DNA from 3 places in the Pseudomonas danubii genome. Region 2 is predicted to be linked to each of the others. Evidence: riboswitches for the same ligand, from Rfam matches in the RefSeq annotation. Region 2 holds a riboswitch; each other region holds the start of a gene.

Region 1 (6,944 bases), 2.5 Mb from region 2:
ACACTCAGCAACGCCACACTCATTGACTCACTCCCCAGTAATTCTCATACAGCAACTCACTCAATGGCCGGGGTTGCGCCCAACCCTGCAGCGCCAGCATCGGCGCCGGATAGAACTCGGTAACCGGGCCCAGGCACAACACGGCCAAGGGTTTGGCACCGGCGGGCAATCCCAGCAGGTCGGCCAGGGCCTGGGGCTCGAACAGCGAAACCCAGCCCATGCCCAGGCCTTCGCTGCGCGCCGCCAGCCAGAGGTTCTGAATGGCACAGGACAGCGAAGCCAGGTCCATTTCCGGCAGAGTGCGCCGACCAAAGACATGCCGCTCACGCCCATCCATCAACGCCGCCACCAGCACCTCGGCACAGTCATTGATGCCTTCAACCTTGAGTTTCATGAACTCGTCGGAACGCTCTCCCAAGGCCTCGGCAGTGCGCACCCGCTCCTCCTCCACCAACTGCTGGATTCGTCCACGTAACGGGCGATCGCTGATACGGATAAAACGCCAGGGTTGCATCAACCCCACGCTGGGTGCCTGATGCGCCGCCTCCAGCAAACGCCGCAGCAGCTCGGGCGCGACACTGCCACCGGCGAAGTGACGCATATCCCGGCGCTCGGCAATGGCGCGATAAACCGCCTCACGCTCCGCCGTAGAAAAATCCTGCTCACTCACCTACCGCATCCTCTATAGGAGCTGGCACGAACAAAGCCGCCACCGCCGCCGGGTTGGACGGAAAATAAAAGTGCACATAGGAGGCAGTCATCCGCCCATCGCGATACACCGCTTCCGCACCACGGCCACCATTGGGGCTGATGCCGCGGGCAATCGGCTCGAGTTGCGTACTGGTCAGGGAATGATGATAAGTGTGACCACGCAAGCTGCCTTCCGGTAACTCCACCGCTTGCAAGGCCAGGGCCGCGAGGCGCTTTTGCATCACGGCATCACCGGGCAGCAGCCCCAAGAGATTGGCACGCTGCCCTTCGACGTCGGTCAGGGAGTCCAGCAAGTACAACATGCCGCCACACTCCGCGAGCAACGGCTTGCCCGCACCATGATGGGCACGAATGGCACCCAGCATCGCGGTGTTTTGCGCCAGTGCCTGGTGGTGCAATTCAGGGTATCCACCGGGTAGATACAGACTGTCCGCCTCCGGCAGCTCAGTGTCATGAATCGGCGAGAAGAAGCTCAACTGCGCGCCCATGGCCCGCAACAGATCCAGGCTGGCACCGTAGGTAAAGGCAAACGCCTCATCCCGCGCCACAGCGATTCGCACACCGGCAAGCAAAGGCTCGCAGGGTACCGGCGTTGGTGCGGCAAAGCTCACTGCCGGCGGCAGTGCCACTTGGCAACTGCTGGCCAGGGCTTCAGCGGCAGCATCAAGACGCAGGTCCAGATCATTCAGCTCGCTGGCCTGTACCAGCCCCAAGTGGCGGCTGGGCAACTCGATGTCAGTCTCCCGGGACAAGGCACCGTACCAGCGCAACCCCTCGGTGAGGCTTCCTTCGAGCAACTGCGCGTGACGCAAGGTGCCTACCCGATTGGCCAGCACCCCGGCGAACGGCAGGTCCGGCTGATAGCGGGCCAGTCCCAGAGCCAGTGCACCAAAGGTCTGGGCCATGGCGGTGCCATCGATCACCCCCAGCACCGGGACGCCGAAATGCCGCGCCAGATCGGCACTGGAGGGCGTGCCATCGAACAGCCCCATGACCCCTTCGATCAGGATCAGGTCTGCTTCGCCCGCAGCATCCCACAGCAAGCGACGGCTTTCCTGTTCCCCGACCATCCACATATCCAGCTGGTACACCGGAGCACCGCTGGCTCGCTCAAGAATCATTGGGTCGAGAAAATCCGGACCGCACTTGAATACCCGCACCTTGCGTCCCTGGTTGCGGTGCAGGCGGGCCAGTGCCGCGGTCACGGTGGTCTTGCCCTGGCCGGAAGCCGGTGCGGCGATCAATACCGCCGGGCAATGACGAACATCGGTCATGAATTCACACTCACAGTTCAACACCTTTCTGCGCCTTGATACCGGCCTGGAACGCATGCTTGACCATGCCCATTTCAGTGACGGTATCTGCCAGCTCGATCATCTCCGGCTTGGCGCCGCGGCCGGTCACCACCACATGCTGCATGGGTGGCCGAGCCTGCAGATCACTGAGCACCTGGTCCAGATCCAGGTAGCCGTGCTTGAGGGCGATGTTCAACTCGTCGAGTACTACAAGACCAATCTCCGGGTCGCTCAACAGCTCCCTGGATACGGCCCAGGCCGCTTCGGCCGCAGCAATGTCGCGCTGGCGATCCTGGGTCTCCCAGGTGAAGCCCTCACCCATCACGTGAAACCGCACCTGCTCTGGAAAACGCCGGAAGAACAACTCTTCCCCGGTGCTGTTACGGCCCTTGATGAACTGCACCACACCACACTGCATACCGTGGCCCATGGACCGCGCCAGCATGCCGAAGGCCGAACTGCTCTTGCCCTTGCCATTGCCAGTCAGCACCAGCAACAGACCACATTCGTTGGGCGAGTTGGCGATGCGCTCGTCGATCACGGCTTTCTTGCGCAACATGCGCGCCAGATGGCGCTCGTCACGATCGGGGGATTCACTCATGGGGCAGCTCTCCGTTGGGGCTGGGGAACGGCGGGCAGGAAAAGAAAGAGACGGCGCTAGCCTGGCATCGCCCACCGTGATGCCGTTGGATGGATCAGGCCGGTCTCCGGGCTCATGAGGGGCATCGCTGCCGGGCTGCGCGCCTTCCCATGTCATCGACACAGTGGCATGTGGCACAGCCTTGACTCATCTACCGTTGCGGGGGCAGCGCCGGAATCGTTGCCGTGTCCATCGCTGGAACAGGCCCTGACCGGCTTCCCTGTTTCACTCTGTCGACCGTGGGCCACAGAGCACCTGAAACAAGTCGCGAAGGTTAGAGGGTTGGGGGTGGAGCGTCAATTAAAGCCAGCCGTCGCACACCACACAAAACTGCACTGCATCAACAAACTGACGCCAATCTTGTGCCACACTCAGAGCGGTGATATCAAAAAGCCACAATTCAGGACCCAAGGTCCTGCCGCACAACAATAAGGAGTGAGCTCGATGCAAGGCATGATCATCAGCAATCCAAAGCTGGAATTCCTGCGCCCGATGCTGGAACGCTGGTTCGATTGCATTGACCGCTACAACGCAGTCCGCGGCGATAGCGAAACCCCGTACTGGTTCGATGAAAAGGCCAACCTGGGATTACTTTCCGCGGCTGCCTGGATGGCGGAGATGATCAGCCTGGAACACAGCCCCAGCAAGAAGCAACAGGAAGACGGCGCCCGCAACGCTCGTACCGACCTGTACCTGGCCACCAAGGACGAACGCGCCTATATCCAGACCACCCAGCGCTGGCCGCGGGTCAACAGCCTGCACCTGACCCAGCCATTGCTGGACATTGCCAGTGATGCCAGAAAGATCAGCTACCCCAGCGACCTGAGGCTTGGCTGCCTGTTTGTCGCCCCGCAAAAAGCCCAGCACAGCGCCTCTCCCGAAGAACTTCAGGACATGCTGGACGAACTGCAAAAGGAGCACTGCTGCGCCGTAGCCTGGTACTTCCCCTACGCCTACCGCAAGCTGCATAACGAAAGCGGCCACTACCATCCTGGGATTGCCGTACTGTTCAAAGAGGCCCGCTGATCAGGCGGAACCATCGAATGGCTATGCTCCTCTATGACTACGACGTTCGTGCACTCATAGGGAAATCAGCATGCTCAAGCTTCAACACACCTTGCTTATCGCTATCGCCGCCGGCCTCACCGCCTGCGGCGAAACCTCAAGCCTGCAAGTCTCGGACGGCACCGGACCGAACCCCAAACTGCCGCAGCCCAATCCCACGCTGATCCCCACGGTCAATATTGCCCCCGCCATCGGCTGGCCACAGGGCGCAAAACCAACAGCAGCAGCCGGCACACAGGTTGCCGCCTTCGCCGAAAACCTCGACCACCCACGCTGGCTGTATGTATTACCCAATGGCGATGTATTGGTAGCTGAAACCAATGCACCGCCCAAGCCGGATGACAGCCAGGGCATTCGCGGCTGGATCGCCGGAAAAGTGATGGGCCGTGCCGGCGCAACCGTCCCCAGCGCCAACCGCATTACCCTGTTGCGGGACCAGGATCACGACGGCGTGGCGGAAACCCGCAGCCTGTTCCTGGAGAACCTCAACTCCCCCTTCGGCATGACTCTGGTGGGCAATGATCTGTATGTAGCGGACACCGACAAGCTGCTGCGCTTCCCCTATCAGGCCGGTGACACCCACATCAGCGCAGCCCCCACCAAGGTGCTTGACCTCCCCGGCGGCACACTCAACCACCACTGGACCAAGAACGTCATCGCCAGCAAGGACGCAAGCAAGCTGTATGTCACCGTCGGCTCGAACAGTAACGTTGGGGAAAATGGCCTGGATAAAGAAGAGGGCCGTGCAGCCATCTGGGAAGTGGATCGAGCCAGCGGCAAGCATCGCCTGTTCGCCACCGGCCTGCGCAACCCCAACGGCCTGGCCTGGGAGCCGGTCAGTGGAGCGCTATGGACCGCTGTCAATGAGCGCGACGAGATTGGCAGCGATCTGGTTCCGGACTACATCACCTCGGTCAAGGACGGGGCTTTTTATGGCTGGCCCTTCAGTTACTACGGGCAACACGTGGACGTGCGGGTCAAGCCACAAAACCTCGAACAGGTGAGCAAGGCAATCGCCCCGGATTATGCCGTGGGCCCACATACGGCTTCACTGGGCCTGACCTTCGCCGAAGGCAGCAAACTTCCCGCGCCCTTTACCGAAGGTGCCTTCATCGGCCAGCACGGCTCCTGGAACCGCAAGCCCCACAGCGGCTACAAGGTGATATTCGTGCCTTTCCGTGCAGGCAAACCCCAAGGACAACCGATCGACGTACTCAGCGGCTTTCTCAATGCCGATGAAAAAGCCCTGGGACGCCCGGTCGGGGTAGTCATCGATCAGCAAGGGGGGCTATTGGTCGCCGATGACGTCGGCAACAAGATCTGGCGGGTATCCGCCGCCAAAGCGCCCTGAGTTCAGCGCTTGCGGCACAGGGTCAGGCCATCCCCCAGGGGCAGCAGTGACAAATCGATGCGCGAGTCATCCTTCAAGGCGCGATTGAGCGCCTGGATGGCTCGGGTATCCTCACTGGCGGCATTCGCCTCCAGCACTCGCCCGCTCCATAGCGTGTTGTCGAACACCGCCAGGCCCCCAACTCGCAGCAAACGCAGGGCAAACTCCAGATAGGCCGGATAATTGGCCTTGTCCGCATCGATAAAGATCAGATCGAAAGACTCAAGCTGGCCCGCCTGCTCCAGGCCAACCAGGGTCTGCAGCGCGGGCGCCAGGCGCAGGTCAATACGCTGGTCGACTCCCGCGTCCTTCCAGTAGCGACAGGCGGTGGCATTGTAATCGCCGGGAATATCGCAACAGATCAACAGACCATCGTTGGGCAGCGCCTGGGCCATGCACAAGGCGCTATAGCCGGTGAAGGTCCCGACCTCAAGGATGCGGCGAGCACCGATCAGCTTGATCAGCAGCGCGAGGAACTGCCCCTGCTCCGGCGCCACCTGCCAGCGCGCATTGGGCAGCGCCTGGGTTTCGTCACGCAAACGACGCAATAAGGGCGTCTCACGCAGTGAAACGTCCAGCAGGTACTGATAAAGGGCATCGTCGAGGTTGAGGGTACGAGCAGTCACGAGCACCTCGACCGGAGAAGTGTTATGGATTGTGCGCCAGATGTTCCGGCTGCAGTACACGCTTGGCGCTCAGGTAGGCCTTCTGCCAATAGGCTTTGGACAGACTGTCGAGCTTCACGGTGCCACCTGTGGCCGGGGCGTGCACGAAACGCCCTTCGCCAACATAGATCCCGGCATGGCTGACCTGAGAACCGCCATTGGTGGCGAAGAAGATCAGGTCACCGGTCTGCAAGGCATTCTTGCCCACATCCGGCGCCTGCATGCCGATCATTTCCCGAGTCGAGCGCGGCAAGGAAATACCCGCCGCATCACGGTAGACATAACCAATCAAACCGCTGCAATCGAATCCGGAGTCCGGTGTATTGCCACCCCAGCGATAGGGCGTACCTACCAGACCCAAGGCGCGAAACAGCACGTCTTCGGCAACCGGAGAAAAGGCCTGGGAGGAATTGAATACCGGAGCACGTACCACAGGCGCCGGAGGCGGTGTACGACTGGCGCAAGCACTGAGCAGTGCAGCGAGGGCAATAAGCGCGAAACGGGCCGAGGTCGACATAAGCTGAACAATCCTGATCGGGATGCGGCTTTCTCTGCCGTGGTACTGAAAACAAAACCGCGTAAGCAGGGCTTACGCGGTTAGTTTCAACAATAGATCAGGATTCTAGCGCCTACACGCCAAACTTCAAGTAAGACTTTAACTTCGCCCTACAAACAGTCTGCTTATTTACGTGCAGTGACCACGGTCGGTGCCATGGCGAGGGCTCGCTTAGCTTCGATGAAGGTCTTGCTCCAATAGCTGTCACCCAGGCTGTCTACTCGCACGCCGCCACTGCGACGGCTGCTGGAGTGGATGAACTGATCATCCCCCAGATAGATACCGGCGTGACTGACGCGCCCGCGACCGTTGGTGCTGAAGAACAGCAGATCGCCCGGCTTGAGGTTGTTACGCGCTACCAGAGGAGCTTTGACGTTGATCATTTCGCGAGTGGAGCGCGGCAGGTTCATGCCCGCCTCTTCGCGAAACAGATAACCAATGAAACCGCTGCAATCGAAGCCGGCTTCCGAGGTACCGCCGAAACGGTAACGGGTACCGATCAGGGACATGCCGCGCTCAAGGATGCTGTCAGCCAGAACTGGCAACTGGTAAGGCTTGCTGTCAGAGAACTCTGCCAGTTCCTTTTCAGTTGCCAGCTCTTCCTGGTAAACAGCGGAAGACT
Region 2 (6,944 bases):
ACCTGATCGCAGGGCAGGTGCCGCTCGTGCTGGGCGATGCTGGCGCAGGCCAGCGCTGCATCCAGCCCGCGACGGCCCAGGGCCTGGGCGGTGATCCACAGCTGCGGCGCCTGGGGATGGGCCCGGGCCAGGCGGCCCAGTTCATCGCGCAGCCAGTCCAGGTAAGCGCTGTCGGAGCTGGGCTCCAGGTCCACCACCAGCAGCGCCGCGCCGTCCTCGGGCAAGGGTTCCTCCAGGGCGGCCCAGAGGCTGTCGAAGCCGTCCAGGGTGTCGATCACCCGGGTGCCGGCGTCCTCGTTGCGCAGCGCCTTGAGCTCGCGGCGAAAGGCTTCGCCCAGGGTGCCGCCGTGCAGGCCGGGGCCGACGAACAGCACCCGTTGATAGTCCTTGTGCATGTCGTTGGGCCTCAGAAGCGGTAGGTGTAGCGCACTTCGCTGGTAAAGGGCCGGCCGAGGTTGTCCACCGCCGGCGCGCTGCTGGTCATGCTGGTGGTGTAGTCGCGGTCGAACAGGTTCTCCACCAGCAGGCTCAGGCGATGTTGCTGGGCCCTGTCGAGGTAGCGATAGGCATCGGCGTCCACCACCGAGTAGTGGCCGTAGTCGACCTTCTTTGCGCTGTCGATCTGGCCGATGTAGCGGATCGCGCCCCCCACGCCCCACTGACCATCCTCGGACTCGTAGCCCAGTCGCGAGCGGGCGAAGAAGCCGGGAATGTTGCTCAGGGTTACGCCGTTGCGCGACTCCAGCAGATTGCGGGTCAGGTCCGCCGAGAGGTTCCATCGCGGGCTGAACTGCCAGCGGCCGTCGACCTCCATGCCGCGCACCTTGATCCGCCCCTGGCCATTGACCCAGTGGATGCCATCGAGGGCAATCAGGTCGTCGATCTTGCGCTGGAAGGCGGTGACGCTGGCGTTGAACTCGCCGGCCAGCAGGCTGCCCTTGTAGTCCAGGCCGAGCTCGGCATTCAGGCTCTTTTCCGGCTTGAGGTTGCGGTTGCCTTGTTCGTAGTCCTCGTTGACGAACAACTGCTCGGCGTTGGGCAGCTTGAAGGCGCTGCCGTACTGGCCGCGCAGTTGCCAATGGGCATTGAGGTCGTACAGGGAGGTGAGCATGCCCACGGTGGCGCTCTCGCCGCCGCTCATCTTCTCGTGGCGGATGCCCAGGCTCGGGTGCCAGTCGGGCAGCGCCGCGAACACCGGGCGCAACTGGGTGTACAGGGCATTGGCCTGGGCCTGGTTATTGTCGATCTTGAGCACATCGTCCTGGCCCTTGAACCACTGGTTGTCGGTGCCGAACACCAGCACATGGCCGCCGTCCAGCTCGGCCTTGCCTTCGGCCTGCAGGCCCCAGTCGGTGAAGCCCCAGTAGTCGTTACGGTTTTTGCTCACCAGGCGGCCGTCTTTCAGGCTGTCGATCTTGGTGTAGCGCGTGTCCCAGTCGTTGACATGGCCCTTGACGAAGTAGCTGAAACGCTCGCTCAGGCGCTGCTCGAAGGTCGCGGTGGCGATCTGCTGGACGCGGTCGTTGGTGGTCTTCTGGTTGTTCACCGGGCGGGCGAAATCCAGGTTGGCATCGCTGTACTGGTAGAACAGTTCCAGGCGCGAATCGTCGGCGAAGCCCTGGATCGCCTTGGCGCCGAAGGTGGTCACTTCATAGCCGCGTTTCTTGTCCCGGGTGCTGGCGCTGTAGGCGCTGTTGCGATAGGGCTGGTAGCCATCGGAGACGTTGTGGCTGACATAGGCCAGCAGGCCCAGATCGCCCAAGCCATTGCTGAGGATGCGCTCCACCCGGGCATCGCCGCTTTGCCCCATGAAGCTGTCCAGGCCCAGGTTGACCTCGCCGGAGGTGTCGCGAGTCTGGGGGCTGCGGGTGACGATGTTGATCACCCCGGACACCGCCTGGGTGCCGAACAGCAGGCTCTGGCCGCCCTTGAGCACTTCGATGCGTTCGATGGCATTGGCCGGCAAGGTGTCCAGGTACAGGCCGCCGTACAGACGGTTGTTCAGGCGTACGCCGTCCAGCAGGATCAGGGTGTCGTCGTTGCGGCCCCCCAGCAGGGAATAGGTGCCGTAGTCGAAGGGGCCGTTTTTCGGCGCGACGTAGAGGCCGGGGACGTACATCTGCAGCACTCGGGTGATGTCGCTGCTGGGGCCGGCGCGTTCGATCTGCTGGCGGTCGATGATCTCCACCTTGCTGCCGTACCGGGCCATTTCGGCCACCGTGGTGGACTCCACCGAAGGGGCGGAAACCCATTGTCGTTCCAGTGTCAGGGGAGTGTCGTCCGCCAGCAGCAGGGGGCTGAACAGGCAGCCGAGCAGGGCACCGCTCAGGGTGCGCCGAGGTGCACGCCAGTCGCATGCAAGGAAGGTGTCAGTTGTTGTCATTCTTGGTCTTCTCGAAAGTGACTTCGGGAAGCACGCAGGAGAAGGTATCGGCCACAGGCACGCGACCATACCGGCCCATGCCCGCCCACCGCAGGATTGCCAAACAGACGTTTCAGGCCGGTCTCCGGGCTTGCGAGTCTGGCGGCATTCGCCTTCCCATACCGTGGGTACAGTGGCGTGTTGAATGCAGCACTCGCTTACCGTTGCGGGGGCAGCACCGGACTGGCCCTGAAAGGGCGCACCGGTTTCCCGTTTCACCTCGTGCACGGCGGCATGAGGCACCTGAAACTGGGCGGCATATGAACATTCGCCCCGGCGTTCGTCAATCTCGTGGCTACAGGGGCAGGGCGGCGTCCGGCGCGAGGGCGATCCCGGACTGGCCCTGAGGCCGCGCTGGGCAGGCCAACAGTGGCACGGCGCGTACCGAGTCCCCTGGCTGCAGTTGCAGGCGCTTGGCGGTCAGGCGGTCCACCAGCAGGCAGCCTGAAACCAGGCGCCCGGGGGCGGCGGTGATGCGGCAGTTTTCCAGGCGGCGGTTGTGAATCAGCCACACCGGCGCCTGTTCGTCCGGGCGGCCCACCAGCAAGGGCAGGGTCTGGCTTTCGCGCACGCTGCGGATCTTCGCCACTTCGGCCTCGATCAGCGGCCCGCCGTCGAAGATATCGATGCAGCCCTGATGGCTGAAGCCTTCGTCGCGCAGGATGTTCACCGCCTGCTCGGTGCTCTGGTGGGCCTGGCCGATGGCCGCCTGGGCCTGTGGGCTGAGCAGGCAGGTGTACAGCGGCTGGCGCGGCATCAGTTCGGCGATGAAGGATTTGCTGCCATGGCTGGACAGGCGGTTGGCCTGCTGGAAGTCCATCTTGAAAAAGTGTCGGCCCAGGCTGTCCCAGAACGGCGAGCAGCCCTGGCTGTCGAGCTGGCCACGCAATTCGGCCACCAGCTTGTCGCCGAACAGCGTCGGGTGTTCGGCGACGAACAGCAAGCGTGCGGTGGACAGCAGGCGGCCGGTGTAGCCCTGGCGCTGGTCGCGGCGCAGGAACAGCGAACACAGCTGGGATTGCCCGGTCATCTCGTTGCACAGGAACAGGGTCGGGATCTCTTTGTCGATACCCAGCCCCGGGGCTCTGCCACGGGTGATGCCGACCCGGTAGTTGTAGCAAGGCTCGCGCAGGCCGATGGCGCCGCTCAGGCCGCAGATGCCGATGATTTGCTGGTCGTCGTCCTCCAGCACGAACAGGTAGTCGGCATCGGCCCGTTCCACCCGGCTGGCGAAGGTGCGCTGGGCCCAGCGCAAGCGATGGGCCAGGCGCTCGGGGTCGGTGGAGAGGTTGTTCAACTCGCGACAGCTGCCCTCCAGCAAAGCCAGCACGCCGGGCAGATCGGTGACGCGGATCGGACGGACGATCATCGGTGCACTCCTTGCAACAGTCCCGGGCAGCGCAGAAGCGGCGGGCCACTCATAACGCGATTCCCCGCACCGGTTCGCCCGGTGTCACTTGCAGGGCCTGGAGCATCGACGGGTCGAGCCCGACCACATCGCCCGGGGCTTCATCCAGAGGCGCGACAATGGCGCGAAATCCCTGCAGTCGGTCATTGCTCAGCAACCAGTGGCGACCCTGGCCACTCTGGGGGCTGAGGTAGCTGGTCGCGACCCGGCTCTGAACGATCGAGCGTAGCTGGTTATTGCGGGCCTGCAGGGTCGGCCCGGCATCGAACAGGTCCACATACTGGGTAGGCGCGAAGCCCTCGTCGATCAGGATGTCGCAGGCCTCCCGCGCATCGGGGTGAATCCGTCCGATGCAGTCCTGGGCCGACGGCGGCAGCATCGGGATGTACAGCGGGTACTGGGGCATGAGTTCGGCCAGAAAGCCCCGGCCCTGAAGGGCGCACAGGCGTTCGGCCTCGATGTAGGGCAGGTCGAAGAAGTGCTGGCCCACCGCCTCCCAGAACGGCGACTCGCCGGCGGCGTTGCTGTAGCCGACGATCTCGCTGATGGTGCTCTCGGCAAAGCGCTGGGGGTGAGCGGCCATGAACAGCAGCCGCGCCCGGGACGTCAGTTGCGCCAGGGGCGTGCCCGACAACGCCGGGTCCACGTGGAAGCTGCGCAGCAGGGTCTGCTCGCTGAGGTCCTGGCACAGGGACAGGGTCGGCACGCCGTGTTCGATGTTCAGCTCCCGGGAGCTGCTGATGAAGGGACGGTTGCGCAGGCTGTAGAACGGCGCGGCAAAGCCCGCCGTGGCAAGAATGTCGGAACAGCCGTGGAGCAGGCCGCTGTCTGGGTCCTCGAGCACCAGAAAGTAGTTCTCCGGGCCCTGGCTGGCCTCGGTCTTGGCAAAGGACGCCAGGGAATCGAGGATCCTTTCCCGCAGGTAGGTTTCGTCATCCACCAGGGACGTTACGCCCAGCAGGCGTTCGCGGGCCAGGCGCAGCAGTTGGGGCAGATCGAATAACGCCACGGGACGCAAAGCCAGCATGGGTGCACTCCTGTATCAAGGGCCGCTCGCCCCGGGGGGCGAACATGGGCCAGACATCACTGTCGGTTACCACGCAGTTCCACGGCCGCGGCATCCGGCGGCCTGTCCCCGGGCGGCTCTTGGCGGCTGCCTCGGGGGGGAAGCGCGACGCCATCCGGCGCCGCAGGTAAGTCACTTAGGGTTTGAGCGGATCGGGCAGGGCGGCACCGCTGCCCAGCTTGTTCAGCAGGAACAGGTAGACCAGCCCGGCGGCTATCCAGATGGCGCCGAGCTTCTGCGCATCCACGCCCATGTTGTACATGATGGCGCTGACGATCACGAAGCCGATCACCGGGCAGATCAGGTGGCGGATCACCTGGCCGGACTTCTGCCGGCGCCAGTAGAAATTGATCACGGTGATGTGCAGCAGCATGAAGCCGCTCAGGGCGCCGAAGTTGACCAGTGAGGTCAGGGTGTCCACCGAGTTGATGAACAGGTAGCAGATCAGCAGCGACAGCACCGCCACCAGGTAGATGCTGATGTGCGGGGTATTGTGTTTCGGGTGGACCTTGGCCAGCACCTTGGGCAGCTTGCCGTCCCGGGCCATGCCGAACAGCAGGCGCGACACTGCGGCTTGCGAGGTGATGGCCACCGCCACGCCCCAGGCCAGCGCCGTGGCCACCCCGGTGAGGGTCGCCAGCCAGCTGCCGGCGGCCAGTTCGGCGATCTCGTAGAAGGCGGTGTCGGCGGACTTGAAGCCCATGCCGGCGGCCAGGTCCGTGGCGATCCAGGTCTGCACCACGAAGATCGCCCCCATCACCACCAGGGTGATCAGGGCGGCGCGACCGACGCTGCGGCCCGGGTCGCCCTTGACCTCTTCGGCCAGGGTCGAGATGGCGTCAAAGCCCAGGAACGACAGCACCGCAATCGAGACGCCCTGCATCAGCATGCCGAAGTGGAAGTGTTCCGGGCTGTACAGCGGCGCCAGGGTCAGTTGGCCGTTGCCGGTGCCGCCGTGCAGGGCGTTCCAGGCGTAGAACAGGAAGATCCCCAGGACCACCAGTTGCGCCAGCAGGAACAGGATGTTCATCCGCGCAGTGAAGGTGATGCCCCGCAGGTTGACGAAGGTGGCGCTGACCAGGAACGCCAGGATGAAGCCGACCTTGGGCACTTCCGGGTACAGGTGGTTGAGGGCCATGGCCGCGTAGACGTAGAGCAGCGGCGGGATCAGCAGGTAGTCCAGGAGCATCAGCCAGCCGGCGAGAAAGCCGACATGGGGATTGAGGCCGCGCTGGGCATAGGAGTAGACCGAGCCGGCGATGGGGAAGGCGCGGGCCATGGCGCCGTAGCTCAGGGCGGTGAAGACCATCGCCACCATGCCGATGATGTAGGCCAGGGGCACCATGCCCGGGGCTTCCTGGTTGACGTAGCCATAGACCCCGAACGGGGCGATGGGGATCATGAAAATCATCCCGTAGACCACCAGGTCGCGCAGGCTCAGCCCGCGCTTGAGTTCCTGTTTGTAGCCGAATTCTTCAATCTCCATGAAGCAGTTCTCCTTGTAGCCAATGTAAGTGGGCGCATCCGGCGGCGAGGGTCGTCATTGACGCCTCGCGCGCCGGTCTGTGTTTGAACCTGGCAGGGTTAAAGACACACCACAGCGGTTTTTCTTGTTGTTGTTCCTGTCCTGCAAACAGCCTTTGCTGCGTTCAAGCGTCTTTCAACCTTCGTTACAGCAGTGGCGCCAGACAGTCGCTCCAGTGCTGCACCGCTTCAGGGCTGCGCAACAGGTCGTTGCGCACCTCGATCAGTACCGACTCCAGGCCCCGGGCATCACCGTGCACCGGCACGGTCATGTCGCTCAAGGGGTCGATTTCATAAGGCTGGTTGCCCGCCACCTTTATCGGCAGGGCCCACAAACCTTCCAGTATCCGCGCCGCGTAGGCGGTGGCGTTGCCATACAGCACGCCGACTTCCAGCGCGCGTGGCTGGCTGTAGTACACCGGGGTGAAGCTGTGAATCCCCACCACTCGTACCTCGCGCCCCTCGGCCAGGCGCCGGTCGATGATCCGCTGCAGACGCTGGTGGAACGGCGTGAACAGCTGCTG
Region 3 (6,944 bases), 1.7 Mb from region 2:
GCTCCCAGCCCGGCTCATCCAACTGCGCCACCGGGCCCTGGAGCGCGGCTTCGATCAATGCTGCGGCGTACAGTTCCAGGCGTTCGCGCACATCGCCCGCCGTGCGCCACAAGGCATCGCTGAGCTGTCGCAACGGCTGCGGGCGACGCCCGGTCCAGGGTTCGGCCAGGGCGCAGTCCAGCGGATCGAAGCCCAGGTCGAAGGCCTTGGCCAAGGCCCGCAGCAGACTGGCATGGGCGCCCTTGCCATCGCCCCGGGGAATGCGCAGCAGGGCCAGCAGGGTATCGATGCGCAGTCGGCCGTCGGGGGATTCGCCGAACACGTGCAGGCCATCGCGGATCTGCGACTCCTTGAGGTCGCACAGGTAAGTGTCCAGGCGCGGCAGCCAGATCGCCGCGTCGGCGTCGCTGTCCAGCTGTTCGCCCAGTTGCAACTCACGGTCGATGTGGGTCTCGCGCACCAGTTGCAGGATGTCCCGTTGCAGCTCCCGAGCGCGACGTGGGTCCAGCAGCTGGGCTTCGTAGTACTCGTCCGCCAGCAGCTCCAGGTTACGCAGCGGGCCGTAGGTTTCGGCACGGGTCAGGGGCGGCATCAGGTGGTCGATGATCACTGCCTGGGTGCGGCGCTTGGCCTGGGCGCCCTCCCCCGGGTCGTTGACGATGAACGGGTAGATATTCGGCAGCGGCCCCAGCAACGCATCCGGCCAGCAGTTCTCCGAGAGGCCGACACCCTTGCCCGGCAGCCATTCCAGGTTGCCGTGCTTGCCGACGTGGATCAGCGCATGGGCGCCGTAGGTCTGGCGCAGCCAGAAGTAGAACGCCAGGTAGCCATGGGGCGGCACCAGGTCCGGGTCGTGGTAGACCGCGCTGGGGTCCACCTGATAACCCCGGGCCGGCTGGATGCCGACGAAGGTCAGGCCAAAACGCAGGCCGGCGATCATCATCCGCCCGTCGCGGAACATCGGGTCTTGCTGCGGTGCGCCCCAGCGCTGCAGCACCGCCTCGCGGTTGGCGGCGGGCAGGGCCTGGAACATCAGCGCGTAGTCGTCCAGGGCCAGGCTTTGCTGACACGGGCGCCGGTCGAGGCTGTCCAGGTCATTGCTGACCCCGCCCAGCAGTTGCCGGATCAGCTCGCTGCCGCTGGCGGGCAACTCGGCCGGCAGCGGGTAGCCTTCGGCGTGCAGGGCCTTGAGGATGTTCAGCGCCGCAGCCGGAGTGTCCAGGCCGACGCCGTTGCCGATGCGCCCGTCGCGGGTCGGGTAGTTGGCCAGCACCAGGGCGATGCGCTTGTGGCCGTTGTCCAGGCGCCCCAGCTCGACCCAGCGCCGGGCCAGTTCGGCGACAAAGTCCATGCGCTCGGGCTGGCCGCGATAGCAGACCACGTCCGACTGGCTGCGCTCGCTGCGCCAGGCCAGGTCCTTGAAGCTGATGGGCCGGCTGATGATGCGCCCGTCCAGTTCCGGCAAGGCGATGTGCATGGCCAGGTCCCGCGGGCCCAGGCCTTGCTCGCTGTCGCGCCAGCCGGGCTCGTTGTCCTGGGCGCAGATGGCCTGGATCACCGGAATGTTGCGGCGGAACGGCCGCAGGTGCGGGGCTTCGGGGCTGGATTGGGCAAAGCCGGTGGTGTTGAGGATCACCCCGGCCGCGGTTGCCTCCAGCCACTCTTCCACCTGGCTCAGGCAGCCGGGCTCCTTGAGGCTGGCCACGGCGATCGGCAAGGGGTTGAGCCCCGCCGCCTGCAAGCGCTGGCAGAACAGGTCGATAAAGCCGGTGTTGGCCGCCTGCAGGTGGGAGCGGTAGAACAGCAGCGCCGCCACCGCTTGATCGGGCTGCCAATCAACCTGCCAGTCGCTGAGAGTGGCCTGGCTCTTGTGCGGGTGGTAGATCGCCGTGCGTGGCAGGGTCTGCGGCTCGCTCCAGGGGTAGTCGCGCCCCAGCAGGCCGCTGGCCAGGCAGCGGTAGAAATTCAGCGCGTTGTCGCGCCCGCCCTGGCGCAGGAACTGCCACAGGCGATCGCGCTCGACGGGGCCCACGGTGCTCAGGTCGCTGAGCTCCGGGTCGGGGCGGTCGTCCCCCGGCACCAGAATCAGTTGCACCCCGCGCTGGGACAGCTCCACCAGCCGCTCGACGCCGTAACGCCAGTAGCCGATGCCGCCGTGCAGGGAAATCAGGATCACCTTGGCGTGGCGCAGCACCTGGTCCACATACAGATCCACCGAAGCGTGGTTCTGCACCTGCATCGGGTTGGCCAGGCGAAAGCTGGGGTAATCCTCGGGCAGCTGCTCGGCGGCATCTGCCAGCAGCGCCAGGCTGGAGTCGCCGCTGCACAGGATCACCAGCTCGGCGGGGGTTTGTCCAAGGTCGGCAATGTTGTCATCCGACACGAAACCGCCGGGCTGGGTCCTGAGCAGGTGCATGGCTTACACGCTGAGGGCGGCGCGCAGTTGCGCCTCGAGTTGGGCGGCGTCCAGTTCCTGGCCGATCAGCACCAGGCGCGTGGTCCGGGCTTCGTCAGCGCCCCACTTGCGGTCGAAGTGCTTGTCGAAGCGCGTGCCCACGCCCTGGATCAGCAAACGCATCGGCTTGTTGGGGATCGCGGCAAAGCCCTTGACCCGCAGGATGCCGTGCTTGACCACCAGCTGGGTCAGGGCGTCCAGCAGCAGGCTTTCGTCGGCCTGGGGCAGTTCGATGGAGATGGAGTCGAAGGCGTCGTGATCGTGATCGTCGTGGTCGTCGTCACCGTCGTGGTGGTGATCGTGGTGGCTGTGGCGACCGTCGATGTGTTCCTCGGAGCCGGCACCCAGGCCCAGCAATACGTCCAGGGGCAGGCGGCCGCTGCTGGCTTCGATGACCTTGACCGCCGGCGGCAGCTCTTCGGCCACTTCCAGGCGCACCTTGGCCAGGTCTTCGGGGTTGATCAGGTCGGTCTTGTTGAGGATCACCAGGTCGGCGCTGGACAGCTGGTCGGCGAACAGCTCGTGCAGCGGCGATTCGTGGTCCAGGTTGGGGTCGAGCTTGCGCTGGGCGTCCACTTGATCGGGGAACGCGGCAAAGGTGCCAGCGGCCACGGCCGGGCTGTCGACCACGGTGATCACCGCGTCGACGGTGCAGGCGCTGCGGATTTCCGGCCACTGGAAGGCCTGGACCAGGGGCTTGGGCAAGGCCAGGCCGGAGGTTTCGATAAGGATGTGGTCCAGGTCGCCACGGCGCGCCACCAGTTCGCGCATCACCGGGAAGAACTCTTCCTGCACGGTGCAGCACAGGCAGCCGTTGGCCAGCTCGTAGACCCGGCCGCTGGCCTCTTCCTCGGTGCAGCCGATGGAGCATTGCTTGAGGATCTCGCCATCGATGCCCAGCTCGCCGAACTCGTTGACGATCACCGCGATGCGCCGGCCCTGGGCGTTGTCCAGCATGTGCCGGAGCAAGGTGGTCTTACCCGAGCCAAGGAAGCCGGTGACGATGGTGACGGGAAGTTTGGCCAGTGTTTTCATCGGATGCCCCTTGGCAAAGGTGGCGGGCATACGGGACGAGAGCCGCAGCGCAGAGGCGCGCGGAGATTTCGCCACCGGATCACCCCGCCCGGTTGTAGTGAGAATCTGGGATCGAGGCAGGTCTCCTGGCTGGGGGCTTGCCAGTCATTGGACTGGCGGTTTCTGCGCCTTCCCGCAGGCGTTACGAACGCCAATGCAGTGGCCTTGCAGAAATGAAACCCTTCACAGTTGCGGGGGCAGCCGCGGCATCGACCGCGTTCCCTTCTTAGCTTCGACCGCTGGCCGAAGAACCTCGAAGGCGCAAGGCTACGCAGAGCGCGGGGGACGGTCAATCGGCAATACACCGGCATCCGCAATTGACGACGTTACCCCGCCCATGATTTGCTACGCGCCTTGTTACGGGTGCCCTTCACAGGGTGAAACGGGAAACCGGTGAATCACGTGCTTTACTAAAAAGTCGTGACCAGTCCGGTGCTGCCCCCGCAACGGTAAGCGAGCGAAGTGTCAGATCCACTGTGCCAAGGCATGGGAAGGCGACACTTGTCGGCACGGCATGACACAGCCCTGCCCCTCGCAAGCCCGGAGACCGGCCCGCAACACACACATAACAAACCCGCGGTGGGCGGGCGCTGTTGCAAACCCTGCGTGCTCCTCACGCGGGGTTTTCCTGCGCTCCTCCCCCGCCGACACTCCAAAGGGAAGCGCCATGTCGATCATCAGCAGCACCAGCCACTCCGCCAGCAGCACCTCCACCCTGAGCCAGCGCCTGGTGGCCGCCATCGGCGCTTCGCTGCTGGGCGCCTGCCTGGTGTATTTCGCCGGTTTCTCCCATATCGAAGCGGTGCACAACGCTGCCCACGATACTCGTCACAGCGCTGCTTTCCCTTGCCACTGAGACCTGCCGACATGATCAAGCGTATTGCACAAACCGCAGGCTTCAGCGGGTTGCTGGCGGCCTTGCTGCTGACCCTGCTGCAGAGCTTCTGGGTGGCCCCGCTGATTCTGCAGGCGGAAACCTATGAACAGGCCCCGGCCGTGGAGGCTCATGAACACGCCGCAGGCGCCATGGCCGGCCACAGCCACGACGCCGAAGCCTGGGAACCGGAAGATGGCTGGCAGCGAGTGCTGTCCACCACCGGTGGCAACCTGGTGGTGGCCGTCGGCTTCGCCCTGATGCTGGCAGGGCTCTACACCCTGCGGGCACCCAGCCGCACTTCCCAGGGCCTGCTCTGGGGCCTGGCCGGTTATGCGACCTTCTGCCTGGCGCCGACCCTGGGCCTGCCGCCGGAGTTGCCGGGCACCGCTGCCGCCGATCTGGTGCAGCGTCAGGTCTGGTGGATCGGCGCTGCCGCTTCCACCGCCGTGGGCCTTGCCCTGATCGTGTTCGCTGGCAACTGGCTGCTGAAACTGCTGGGCGCCGCCATCATCGCCGTGCCTCACGTGATCGGCGCACCACAACCGGAAGTGCATTCGATGCTGGCCCCGCAAGCACTGGAGACCCAGTTCAAAATCGCTTCACAGTTGACCAACGCCGCCTTCTGGCTGGCCCTCGGGCTGATCAGCGCCTGGCTGTTCCGGCGCAAGAACACGGATCCGTACTCGGCATGATCGAGGTGCGCGCAGCGTCGACCCTGGTGGTCGGCCTGGGCTGCCAGAAAGGCTGCCCGGCGACCACGCTGCGCGCGCTGCTGGATCAGGTGCTGGAAGCCCATCGCATCGATACGCAGCAGGTTTTCGCCCTGGCGAGCATCGACCTGAAACGGGCCGAGCCCGGACTGCTGGAGTTGGCCGAACAACTGGCATTGCCGCTGACCTGTTTCAGCAGCACGCAGTTGGCGCCTTATGCTTTGCGCCTGAGCCACCGTTCACAGATCGCCTTTGAACGCACCGGCTGCTACGGCGTTGCCGAAAGTGCGGCCCTGGCCATGGCTGAACAGCTGCATCCCGGCCCGGCCAAACTGCTGATCCCTCGTCAGAAATTCGCCCAGGCCACCCTGGCAATGGCCGCTTGCCGGTAAAATCCTCGATAATCCCCCGCCTTGATCATGAGCAATCTTCATTTGAAGCTGGCTCCAGCCCCTTTTTCACAGGACACAGCCATGACTGTCTATTTCATCGGTGCCGGTCCCGGCGATCCGGAACTGATCACGGTCAAGGGCCAGCGCCTGATCCATCGCTGCCCGGTGATCATCTACGCCGGCTCGCTGGTTCCCGAGGCTGTCCTCGAAGGCCACAGCGCGATACGAGTGATCAACAGCGCCGAGCTGCATCTGGAACAGATCATCGAGGCGATCAAGCACGCGCACGACCAGGGTCAGGATGTAGCCCGGGTACATTCCGGCGATCCGAGCCTGTATGGCGCCATTGGCGAGCAGATTCGCTGCCTGCGGGAGCTGGGTATTCCCTTCGAGATCATCCCTGGCGTCACCGCCACCGCCGCCTGTGCCGCCCTGCTGGGAGCCGAATTGACCCTGCCGGATGTATCCCAGAGCGTGATCCTGACCCGCTATGCGGACAAGACCGCCATGCCGGCCGGTGAAGAATTCGCTAGCCTCGCGGCCCACGGCGCCACCATGGCGATTCACCTGGGGGTCAACCACCTGGAGAAGATAGTCACAGAGCTGCTGCCGCACTACGGCGCCGACTGCCCGATTGCCGTGGTACACCGAGCCACCTGGCCGGACCAGGACTGGGTCCTGGGCACCCTGGCGGACATTGCCGATAAAGTCGCGGCCAAGGGCTTCCGGCGCACGGCGCTGATCCTGGTGGGCCGGGTGCTGGCCACGGACGCGTTCAGCGAATCATCGCTGTACCGCGCCGGGCACGCGCACCTCTATCGCCCCTGACCCCCTTTGCGGGAACTGGCTTGCCAGTGGAGGCAATCTCGGCATTGGCGCAAGGCTCAAGGGCCCTTTCGCCGGCAAGCCGGCTCCTACGGAGGCTTTTTTGCGGGGAGCTGGTTTGCGGGCATAAAAAAACGGCGCTCACGGGGCGCCGTTTTCTGTTCGCAGCGAACGCCTTAGTAGTAGGCGTTTTCTTTCTGCGTGTGGTCAGTGACGTCGCGCACGCCCTTAAGCTCGGGGATGCGCTCGAGCAGGGTGCGCTCGATACCTTCCTTCAAGGTCACGTCGGCCTGGCCGCAACCCTGGCAACCGCCACCGAATTGCAGCACGGCGATGCCATCGTCAACGACGTCGATCAGGCTGACCTGGCCGCCGTGGCTGGCCAGCCCCGGGTTGATCTCGGTTTGCAGGTAGTAGTTGATGCGTTCGTTGACCGGACTGTCGGCATTGACCATCGGCACCTTGGCGTTGGGCGCCTTGATGGTCAGCTGGCCGCCCATGCGGTCGGTGGCGTAGTCGACCACCGCGTCATCGAGGAAACCTTCGCTGAAGGCGTCGATGTAGGCGGTGAAGCTCTTCAGGCCAAGGGCCTTGTCTTCGGGTTTCTCTTC

What was found. A riboswitch is a leader RNA that binds a small molecule or an ion and turns the genes downstream of it on or off. The one in region 2 is predicted to bind cobalamin.
Region 1: linked by a shared signal. The riboswitch ahead of cobO (cob(I)yrinic acid a,c-diamide adenosyltransferase) and the one ahead of PFZ56_RS16845 (TonB-dependent siderophore receptor) in region 2 are both predicted to bind cobalamin.
Region 3: linked by a shared signal. The riboswitch ahead of cobW (cobalamin biosynthesis protein CobW) and the one ahead of PFZ56_RS16845 (TonB-dependent siderophore receptor) in region 2 are both predicted to bind cobalamin.

Annotation. Positions count from the first base shown of each region.
Region 1 covers NZ_CP116502.1:6,135,966-6,142,909, forward strand. The annotation lists gene cbiB (adenosylcobinamide-phosphate synthase CbiB) at 1-23, opposite strand, end outside; gene bluB (5,6-dimethylbenzimidazole synthase) at 20-670, opposite strand; gene PFZ56_RS27515 (cobyrinate a,c-diamide synthase) at 663-1,985, opposite strand; gene cobO (cob(I)yrinic acid a,c-diamide adenosyltransferase) at 1,996-2,607, opposite strand; cobalamin riboswitch at 2,687-2,920, opposite strand; gene PFZ56_RS27525 (hypothetical protein) at 3,091-3,672, shown strand; gene PFZ56_RS27530 (sorbosone dehydrogenase family protein) at 3,743-5,062, shown strand; gene PFZ56_RS27535 (class I SAM-dependent methyltransferase) at 5,065-5,727, opposite strand; gene PFZ56_RS27540 (C40 family peptidase) at 5,750-6,283, opposite strand; gene PFZ56_RS27545 (C40 family peptidase) at 6,448-6,944, opposite strand, start outside.
Region 2 covers NZ_CP116502.1:3,639,573-3,646,516, forward strand. The annotation lists gene PFZ56_RS16840 (ferredoxin) at 1-395, opposite strand, end outside; gene PFZ56_RS16845 (TonB-dependent siderophore receptor) at 407-2,383, opposite strand; cobalamin riboswitch at 2,481-2,684, opposite strand; gene PFZ56_RS16850 (arginine N-succinyltransferase) at 2,718-3,791, opposite strand; gene PFZ56_RS16855 (arginine N-succinyltransferase) at 3,841-4,857, opposite strand; gene PFZ56_RS16860 (APC family permease) at 5,033-6,382, opposite strand; gene PFZ56_RS16865 (N-formylglutamate amidohydrolase) at 6,567-6,944, opposite strand, start outside.
Region 3 covers NZ_CP116502.1:5,306,226-5,313,169, forward strand. The annotation lists gene cobN (cobaltochelatase subunit CobN) at 1-2,416, opposite strand, end outside; gene cobW (cobalamin biosynthesis protein CobW) at 2,420-3,490, opposite strand; cobalamin riboswitch at 3,588-3,800, opposite strand; cobalamin riboswitch at 3,874-4,100, shown strand; gene PFZ56_RS23915 (CbtB-domain containing protein) at 4,197-4,385, shown strand; gene PFZ56_RS23920 (CbtA family protein) at 4,397-5,098, shown strand; gene PFZ56_RS23925 (cobalamin biosynthesis protein) at 5,095-5,508, shown strand; gene cobM (precorrin-4 C(11)-methyltransferase) at 5,590-6,336, shown strand; gene nfuA (Fe-S biogenesis protein NfuA) at 6,510-6,944, opposite strand, start outside.